DNA from 3 places in the Paenibacillus sp. lzh-N1 genome. Region 2 is predicted to be linked to each of the others. Evidence: riboswitches for the same ligand, from Rfam matches in the RefSeq annotation. Region 2 holds a riboswitch; each other region holds the start of a gene.
The links. A riboswitch is a leader RNA that binds a small molecule or an ion and turns the genes downstream of it on or off. The one in region 2 is predicted to bind cobalamin.
Positions count from the first base shown of each region.

Region 1: linked by a shared signal. The riboswitch ahead of C0638_RS01035 (ABC transporter substrate-binding protein) and the one ahead of metE (5-methyltetrahydropteroyltriglutamate--homocysteine S-methyltransferase) in region 2 are both predicted to bind cobalamin.
Region 3: linked by a shared signal. The riboswitch ahead of C0638_RS08575 (ABC transporter substrate-binding protein) and the one ahead of metE (5-methyltetrahydropteroyltriglutamate--homocysteine S-methyltransferase) in region 2 are both predicted to bind cobalamin.

Region 1 covers NZ_CP025696.1:213,299-216,577, reverse strand. Annotated here, with positions in the region: gene cbiB (adenosylcobinamide-phosphate synthase CbiB) at 1-481, shown strand, start outside; gene C0638_RS01040 (histidine phosphatase family protein) at 496-1,248, shown strand; cobalamin riboswitch at 1,345-1,559, shown strand; gene C0638_RS01035 (ABC transporter substrate-binding protein) at 1,768-2,775, shown strand; gene C0638_RS01030 (FecCD family ABC transporter permease) at 2,772-3,279, shown strand, end outside.
Region 2 covers NZ_CP025696.1:2,083,271-2,086,549, forward strand. Annotated here, with positions in the region: gene metE (5-methyltetrahydropteroyltriglutamate--homocysteine S-methyltransferase) at 1-1,814, opposite strand, end outside; cobalamin riboswitch at 1,973-2,168, opposite strand; gene nrdG (anaerobic ribonucleoside-triphosphate reductase activating protein) at 2,358-2,855, opposite strand; gene C0638_RS09445 (anaerobic ribonucleoside triphosphate reductase) at 2,852-3,279, opposite strand, start outside.
Region 3 covers NZ_CP025696.1:1,886,743-1,890,021, reverse strand. Annotated here, with positions in the region: gene C0638_RS08575 (ABC transporter substrate-binding protein) at 1-1,501, opposite strand, end outside; cobalamin riboswitch at 1,721-1,924, opposite strand; gene C0638_RS08570 (nucleobase:cation symporter-2 family protein) at 2,658-3,279, opposite strand, start outside.

The sequences.
Region 1 (3,279 bases), 1.9 Mb from region 2:
CCTGATCGGGGGAGCACCCTTGGCACTGGCATATCGAGCCGTAAACACGCTCGATTCAATGGTTGGCTACAAAAATGAAAAGTACCTGCATTTAGGCTGGGCCTCGGCACGGCTGGATGATGTAGCTAACTACATTCCGGCTCGCATGACAGCAGTTATGCTAGTGATAGCGTCGTGGTTGTATCGGCTGGATGCTGCAAGAAGCTGGCGGACAATCAAGCGGGATGCCCGTCTGCATCCAAGCCCAAATAGCGGATTTCCCGAATCAGCGGTGGCAGGTGCCCTAGGGATTCGTCTCGGTGGCTATAATGTGTATCACGGCATACGCTCCTTTCGGGCATATATGGGCGAAGGGATACGACCGTTGGAGTCGAAGGATATCCGGCATACGATCCGGCTGATGTTCGCCGTATCCACTATGTTTGTAGGATTGTGTTTGATGGGAGCTGCAGGGTGTTTTGCCTTGGGATGGATGCAGTGAGGAGTGACACGATTTTGAAACAAGATACAGAAGGAAAAAGAGTGCGAGAAAGTGCACCAAGTCCGAACTCACAACAGGTTAGTAAGCCGAATGATGCTAAAGAAGATCTGCAGTGGGACATGGAGCTCGTGCTAGTTCGTCATGGCACGACCTTATGGAATAAGGAACGTCGATATCTGGGACATGCCGACTTGGGTTTGCTGTCGGGAGCAGAGCAGGAGTTAAAGACTTTACAGAAAAAATTGCAGGGACATTCCTTTGCTCGAATCTATTGCAGCGACTTGATGCGATGTCGCCAGACCTTGCAGATCATTTTGCCGGAGTCAGCATTGACGTCTCAATGTTCCCTCTCTGCTAAGCCTCCTATCATGGAACCACGTCTGCGAGAACTTCACTTTGGTGAGTGGGATGGAAAAACGTATGACATGCTTAAGGATGTGGCGTTGTATCGCGCTTGGATTGATGAGCCGCAACAATTCACCCCACCTGGAGGAGAGCCTTGGATTCATTTTGTGAATCGTCTGCGTGAATTCCTCGACTCTTTGTTTGCGTGGCGCATTGCTTTGGAGGTTCAGCCAATGAAGTCGAATGCTACGCCGCCCTCTGTTTTGATTGTCACGCATGGTGGTGTAATTCGTCAGTTGGCTTGTATGCTTATGCCTGGCCATGATTTTTGGAGTCTGAATCCGAAGCCGGGAGAAGCATTTAGGATTCAGTTAAGGTTGATAGGACCGCACAATTGTATAGCAAGATTGCTTTCTCATTAGGTTAAACAAGGCGAATAAAGCGACTGTTTGGGTTGTAAGCTAACTCTTTTTAACCTATAATCATCAAGTAAAAGAACGGCTTGACTATCACTACATCAAATATCCAGCAGACGAGGTCGGCGCCATGTGAGGAACTTGCTTTCCTTTATTGCGTTGTTAAAAGGGAAGTCGGTGTGAGTCCGACGCGGTCCCGCCACTGTAAATGGAAACATGCTCATTAGCCCTGTTTTATGTGCCGCCAAGCATATGAAAGAATATCAGGACATGCATTTTCCATAAGTCAGGATACCTGCCCGTCCGCCTGTCACCATAATCCTTCGAGGAAAGGATGACGTGTTCGCAGTGACTGTCCATGCGGAAAGAAGCTGCCCGCCTGCGCACGATCTGTGCTAACGTGACCCCTGTGTCCTGATATGAGGATGCGGGGGTTTTTGATAGGAAAAGAAGGCTGGAACGAGAAAATATCGGATGAAGTTCAAGTAACGCTCTTAACGATTTATGTATGAAGGGGTGCAAATCATGGCGGGAAAAAAAATAAAGGTATGGACTACAGGTCTATTGGCGCTGATATTGGCAGTTGGGCTGAGTGCATGTGGCGCGAATGGAAAAAATGCAGAAAATAAAGAGGGCCAAGCTTCTTCACAGCAGCCGGGACAGACCGTAACCGCACAAGTGCCTCCGGGCAAAACGGTTTACCCGCTAACGCTTAAGGATGCAACAGGACAGGAATTTACATTTAAAAAAGCACCGGATAAGATCGTTTCCGTCTCCCCGGCAGAAACCGAGGCGCTGTTCGCTATCGGACTGGATAAGGAAGTTGTTGGTGTATCCGACTACTCTGATTACCCGGAGGCAGCTACGAAAAAGCCTAAAATGGGCGGTATTATGAAACCGAACGAAGAGGCGATCATTGCTGCGAACCCGGAAGTTGTTTTTGCAGGGATTTCACTTAGTGAACAGGCTACGACTAAGCTGCGTGACATGGGAATTATGATTTTTAAAACAGAACCGAAAACAGTTGAAGATGTCATAGCTAACATCGAATTGTATGGGAAAATCACCGATCATCAGAAAGAAGCGAGAGCGGTGACTGACAAGATGAGAGCAGATGTAGCAGAAGTGAAAGAAGGAGTTAAAAATATCGGCAAAGGGCAGAAGCTGCGGGTATACGTCGAGTTTTCACCAGGCTGGACAGTGGGTAAAGGCGAGTTTATGGACGAGCTGATTACATTAGCAGGTGGTGAAAATGTAGGTGCTACGCAGAAGGGGTGGTACCAAATCAGTGAGGAAAATATTATAGCTGCAAACCCTGACGTGATTTTGTACAGTAAAAGTGTGAAGGACGACAAAACAGGCCAGACCCTCGGAGATATCATTAAAGCTCGCAGTGGATGGGATCAAATATCGGCTGTTCGTAACCATCGTGTATTTGCCGTGGATGATAATTTGATCAGTCGTCCGGGGCCACGCGTAACGGAAGGGCTCAAGGAAGTGGCTAAGGGCGTGTACCCTGAAATTTTCAAATGAACCGTAGACTGATCGGTTTTGGGGGGACAGGTCTTGTCTTGCTGCTGCTGACGCTGCTACTCTGTCTTGGCATCGGCTCGGTCAGTCTTCCGGTCAGCCAGATCACAGGTATTTTGATCAACCACCTACCGTGGTTAGGTGATACGTTTACACCGGATTGGAATACATCCTCAGAGCAGATCATTTTGAAGGTCAGATTGCCACGGGTGTTACTGGGAATGTTGGTTGGAGCAGCGCTGGCGCTGGCGGGAGCCGGATTTCAGGGTGTGTTGCGTAATCCCTTGGCTGATCCGTATACCCTTGGGGTATCCTCGGGAGCTTCGGTCGGAGCAGCAGTACTGATTTATTGGGGGCTTCAATTTTCATTTGTGGGTATATGGACGCTTCCGCTAGTTGCATTTATAACCGGCATGCTGACGCTGTGGATGGTGTTGACGTTGGCGCGTGAAGGTGGGAAAATTCCGACCCAAAGCCTCATTTTATCAGGTGTGGTGATGCAATTTT
Region 2 (3,279 bases):
GCTTGTTCGAGTGCCTCTACCTCTGCCCGTAATGCCAGAGCTAACTGCAAAGCTACTTGCCTGCGTGGAATATCATTACGTTCAAAGGACCAGTTCAAAATGGTCACAGGGCCTGTAAGCATCCCTTTAACTGGCTTGGAGGTTAACGACTGAGCAAATGCCGTCTCTTCCACGGTCATAGGTTGATCGAACGACACATCTCCGTAAATGATCGGCGGTTTAACACAGCGGGAGCCGTAGGACTGCACCCACCCGTTTTGTGTAAAAGCAAAGCCTTTCAGCTTTTCGCCAAAAAATTCAACCATGTCGGTCCGTTCAAATTCCCCATGTACAAGCACATCTATGCCAATGTCCTCTTGGATATCAATCCATTCCTTGATCTGCTGTTGGATGAATGTCCGATATTGCTCGGCAGACCATTCTCCTTTGCGATAGTGCAGACGGGCCTTGCGGACCTCAGCAGTTTGCGGGAAGCTGCCGATGGTCGTCGTAGGTAGTGGGGGCAACTTCAGCCTATTTTGCTGAATCACCCGGCGCTCGGCGAAAGGAACGCTGCGTGACAGTGGCTCTTTTGCCAGCAGGTCGGCCAAATCGGCAGCTGTCTGTACCCTTGCCGCGGAGCGGTTGAAGCGGGCTACCGCATCCGAACTTTGCTCAAGCTTGGCAAGTGCGGATGGATCGTGCTTGCCAAGTGCAGCCGTCAAGCCTGCGATTTCATCCAGCTTTTCATCGGCAAAGGCTAGTGCATGCACCAGTTCTCGGTCCAGCTTATGCTCTGCGTCCAGACTGACCGGCACATGCAGCAGACTGCACGATGGCTGTACGATAAGCTGTGCGGCAGTGGTCTGTTCTGCTAACTGGTCCAACAGTGCAGCCACGGCATTCAGGTCGCTGCGCCAGATATTGCGTCCGTCAATGACACCAGCACCCAGCGTTTTCCCTTTAGGGAAGCCATGCTGGCATATATGCTGAAGATTTTCGCCATCATCGTATACAAAATCAAGACCCAGTCCCTGTACCGGAAGTTCAGTCAGACGCTCATAATGGTCCAGGCTGCCAAAGTAGGTTTGCAGCATGATGTTCAACGAGGGTGCAGCTTGGGTCAAAGCTTCATAGACCTCCTGAATAATCTCCAGATCCTCTGCCGGGAATGAGGTGGTCAGGACAGGTTCATCGATTTGGACCCATTGAACGCCTTCTGCTGCTAGCTCTGACAAGACTCGGGCGTATAAAGGCTGGAAGGTTCGTATAATAGAAGCGAGATCCTTACGATCATAGCCTTTGGATAAAACAACAAATGAATAGGGACCGATGAGAACCGGTTTACCTTCAATGCCTAGCTCCTGCTTTGCTTCACGATAAGCTAGTAATGGTTTGTTTTCAGTGAGCACCGGAGCCGCGTTCGCCAATTCGGGAACGATGTAGTGGTAATTGGTATTCATCCATTTGGTCATTTCACTGGCAGTAGCTCCCTTCTGCCCACGTGCGATCCCGAAATACACAGATAGAGGAACTGGACCTGTAAAACGATAGTTGAAGCGTTCGGGGACGAGACCAAACATCACGGATGTATCCAGCACGTGATCGTAATAGGAGAAGTCTCCGACAGGAATGCGATCAATCCCTTTGTCACGTTGCTTGCTCAGATGCTCCAGACGCAATCTTTTCATCTCACTATGCAGTTCGCTTTCGTCAATACTACCCTGCCAGAAGCGCTCCAGTGCTTTCTTCCATTCCCGGTTCCCACCAATACGCGGATAACCCAGATTACTGCTAATCAAACCCGACAATGCAGATCGTTCGTTAATGGACATGTAGGTTTCCTCCTAACTGGTAGCCAGTTTATTTTTACGTACCAAAAAAGGCATTCTGTCCCCAAGGCTAAAAATGAGTAGGGGAAAGAATGCCTCCGCGATTAAAATTCAAAAATACGGCGACTGCTCTTAACACCTCCCTATCTTCCGTAGGTACTGCGATGTTGTTAAAATAGGCAGGTCTCCTGACTTGCGGATCATGACGTTCAGCATCCCTTCCCGGTCTTTGGACCAGTGGGTGTATGAGTAGCTGAACATTCCCCGTTTACAGTGGCGGGACCGTCCCGGATTTGCACCGGCTTCCCTTTTAAGTCTGATCTGAATAGAACAGACACCTATTTCCAGGCTATGCGATTAAGGTATGACGAATAATTATGCACTCGTATACTTGTTCACCATCATAAGTGAAACTCACAGGATGTGCAATAGAAACAGTAATAGAAACTGGAGTGGAATCTGTTAGTTATATGCAAAAAAGACAATCCCAACCCATCGTGGGGGACTTGTCTTTTGTATAGCATCTTGCTAAGTAGAACATCGCCTTTAAGCCAATGAAACGGTGTAACCTGCCTGAATACTGGCTCTCACATCTACCAGACGTTGATTACGACTGCCCCGAAAGGGGAGGGTCAGATCCTTTTGCTGTTCAACAAAACGGCCATCTACAATCACGTCACACAAAAACGCTAGCTCCTGTCGTTCCGGATCCATGAGCAGATCCTCGTAAACAAAGCCTGTATAGGCCCATACGGTTCGGTCGGGACAAGCCGCGCGGAAGTCACGTACAAATTGCGAGCATTCTGCTGCTGAGAAAAAAGGGTCTCCCCCGCAGAGAGTCAGTCCGTCCAACAGCGGGTTATCCATGATATCATGGATAACCTCCTGTTGACGCTCAGGCGTGAATGGCTCCCCTGCGCGGAAATTCCACGAAGTTGGATTAAAACAGCCGGGACAGGCATGGCGGCAACCGCTAATGAATACAACGGTGCGCAGGCCGTATCCTTCATTCAGAGATTCCGGAATATAGCCGCACAAATTCACTTATGCTTCACCCGGTCGCGGACTTCGGCTTGCTTGGCAGCATTAAAACGAACGGTATAATCTCCTGTCAGATATCCGGTTACCCGACGTAAACGCTGAAAGTGCGTGTGTTCCTCATCTGTGCCGCATTGAGGACAGCTTGTCCCGATAATCCCTTCATAGCCGCATTCCGTACAACGATCTACCGGATGGTTGATGGAAAAGTAGCCGATGTTCTGTTGAAGTGCGTACTGAACAATTTTAAGAAATGCATCCGGGTTATTCCGTGCATTACCGTCCAGCTCAATGTATGAAATTGCACCCGCATTACATAGATTATGGAACGGAGCCTCCAAGCTGATTTTACGTGCAGCGGGAAGCTTGTAATACACCGGAATATGAAAGGAATTCGTGTAATATTCCCGGTCATTGACCTCGGGGATAA
Region 3 (3,279 bases), 200 kb from region 2:
CGCCAAACACATTGTCAGGGTGTACAATGAATGACTGCGGCAAGTCTGTATTGATGATATCCAGCGCTTGCAGTGTTACTGCATTACGCTGTGTGGTATCCTTTGCCAACTTCAGGCTGTGAAGAATATTCTCCAGCGGTTTGGAAGCATAACGGCTTACATTAGCTTCACTTGTAGAGGAGTAGAACATGTCCATAAAATACTGCGGTTCCCCTGTATGGGCCGTGAGCATGCTGTACATAGCAAAATCCCAATCGTTTTTGGTCAACGCCTCGTCGATATTTTCCACCTTGCGAATTTTGACCTGGATTCCCTCATTCAGCAACTGGCTCTGAATAACCTCAGCCATGACGGATAGCTCCGGACGCTGAGGGAAGGTCAGCAGCGTAACCTCGAATGGCTTGCCCTGCTTGGACCATGTGCCTTGGGCATCCTTTTGCCAGCCATCCTTCGTCAACAACTGCTCTGCCGTTCCGTTCAATGCTTTGCGCTCAATCTTACCGAAGGGAAGGATACTCGGAAACGGGCTGCTTGCTTCCGTACCGTAGCCCCTCATGACGGCGCTCACAATGGATGCGCGCGGAATCAGACTGTCTACCACCTTACGGTTGGTCGCATCCTTGAACACAGACGATTCCATGTTGTACACAATCATATGGGTACGCAAGGACGGAGCCGACAGCACTTGTAGCTTGTCGTTCTTTTTTAATACCTCTGCGTTATCTACCGGAATATCCGTCGCTACATCCACCTCACCGGATTGCAACGCCATCAGGCGCGAATTACCGTCCGTAATGAATTTCATCGTTGCTTCAGCCAGTCGTGCCTTTTCGCCCCAATATCCGTCATAACGCTCTACGACCAAGGATTGATCCTTGTTAAAGGCTTTGATTTTAAAAGCACCTGTCATTGCAGGGTAGCTCTGCTCATCTTTCATGGATGCCACATCCAGCACGATTGTTGACGGATCAGCCAGATTGGATGCCAGCGCTGCATTCGGCTGGTTTGTCGTGATTTTCAGCGTCAGCGGGCCATTTACATCAATGGACTTCACATCCAGTAAATCCTTCGCCAGGTGACTTTTCTCGATAGAGCGCAGCAAAGATGCTTTTACACTTGCTGCATCCATACTCTTTCCATCATGAAAAGTGACCTTATCCTGCAAGCTGAACGTCCACACGTTAGGACTGTCGTGCTTCCATTCCTTGGCTAGCCAAGCCACAGGCTCCAACTTTTCATTCAAACGAATGAGTGTCTCACCGGCACCGGAACGCATCACATCCCAGCTATTGTCTCCATGCGGATCGACGCCTGACGGTTTCCACGTATACGCCATCACCAGCTTTTTACCTGCTGGAGTCTGTTGTGCAGGCGTATTCTCACCCTTGCCTGAGCTATCCTCCGTCTTCGTGGCTGTGCCGCATCCCGAAGCCATAACTGCCATCAGCAGCAGCAATCCTGTACATATGAACCATGAACGCCTATTACGATTGCCTATCATCCCACATGTCCTCCTCTATCTTGTAAAATATCGTATAAACCTAACGCAAAACGCGAAAAAAGCATTCCCAACCACTTGACCAGCAGTCAGAAATGCTTTCATTATAAAATGTCAAAACTCACCTCAAAGCCAACTCCAAAAACATAGAAGGGATCAGATCGGTTTCAGACATTCCGTATGCAGCACGCCTAACCACCTCCCCAGCATCCCGTGGGTCTGACAGTGATGTCAAAACAGGCAGGTCTCCTGACTCCAGGCTTATCTTTCAGGCCTTCCCGGTTCCTCACAGTTCCAGTGGCTATTCTGAAAGCTCCAGCAGTACCCTGCTGATGCCTGTATACAGTGGCGGGTCCGTGTCGGAATCTACCGAACTTCCCTTTTAAGTGAACACGCTCAACAACTATCTACATCGTCTCAACAAAACCTCGTATATAGAGTTGTCCGGCTCACACCTGTTTTCTTCCTTTATTCCTTTTTATTACGAATTAGGATTATCTTATTTTGTTGCTACTGGCTTGTCAACAAATGCAGCGTAATATTTTAAATTTGAATGATACGATGAGAATCAAGGCTGTGACTATTCATTGCATGCACGCAATTCACGTGCTAAAATTAGGTATAGAGATATCCACCGTATCCGTATACTAAAAAGAGCCTTCGCCGCGCCAACGGCAAAGACTCCTAGGATTTGAAAGGCTGTGGATCACCACGGCGCGCTAAATGCTTAGCTAAACCCACCGTTAGGCGCCTAACCTAATCAAGCGGTGGGTTTTCGCTTGTTCCGAAATTTCCGACGCAGCCAGCGATAAAGTTTACGAATACTAAACACCAGGCTTAGTAACGTAACCATCCAACGCAACACATCGTAGCACGACACAAGTGTGACCATCGGCTTCACCCCCTTTCGGGAAGCTGCGCCATGGTCCGAAAACATCCACCACTATTCAAAATCCATAGTTTAGATTATACCATTCCTCTTCCTACTACTCTAGCAAACTTTTCTAGTAGGTTCTCAATCCTCCATTTTCATACAAGAGGGGGGTTATCAATAACTTCATGTTGCTTAATAAATAACCTGCTCTTGGTAACCCCATGCCAAACAGCCGGAAAAGAGGCTACGTCCTCTTTCCGGCTGTTTTTATCTATTTCCTATTCATCAAACCTTCTGTGGAACCTCCGAGACATTTACGCCTTTGACCGATTCAGCTTGTTTTCTTGCCAAAACGATGTTCAAGACAATTGCCGTAATCGAGCCCGATACAATACCATTTTGCAGCAGCATTTTGGCAAAGCTAGGCAGTTGGTCAAACATTTGCGGCAGAACAGCTGAGCCTAGGCCTACAGCAATACTGCATGCTGCGATCAGCAGATTGCTTTCCTTCCGCAGATCTACTTCTGACAAAATAGACATGCCTGATGCAGCAACCGAGCCAAACATGACGATCATTGCCCCGCCCAGCACAGCGTTAGGAATCACTGTCGTCAAGGCAGCCAGCTTAGGCAGCAAACCGAGAACGACCATGATACCGCCCGCAGCAAAAATAACGTTACGCGATTTGACGCGAGTTAGCGAGATCAGACCCACATTTTGCGAGAAGGCTGTGTAAGGGAACGCATTAAATATACCGCCCAGCATAATCGCAAGTCCCTCCGAACGAAGTCCATTGACGATTTGCTTTTGTTCCACCTTCTGATCAATCGCTTTACCTACTGCCAGATAAACCCCCGTAGACTCGACCATGCTGACAATATTGACGATAATCATCGTGCATACCGCC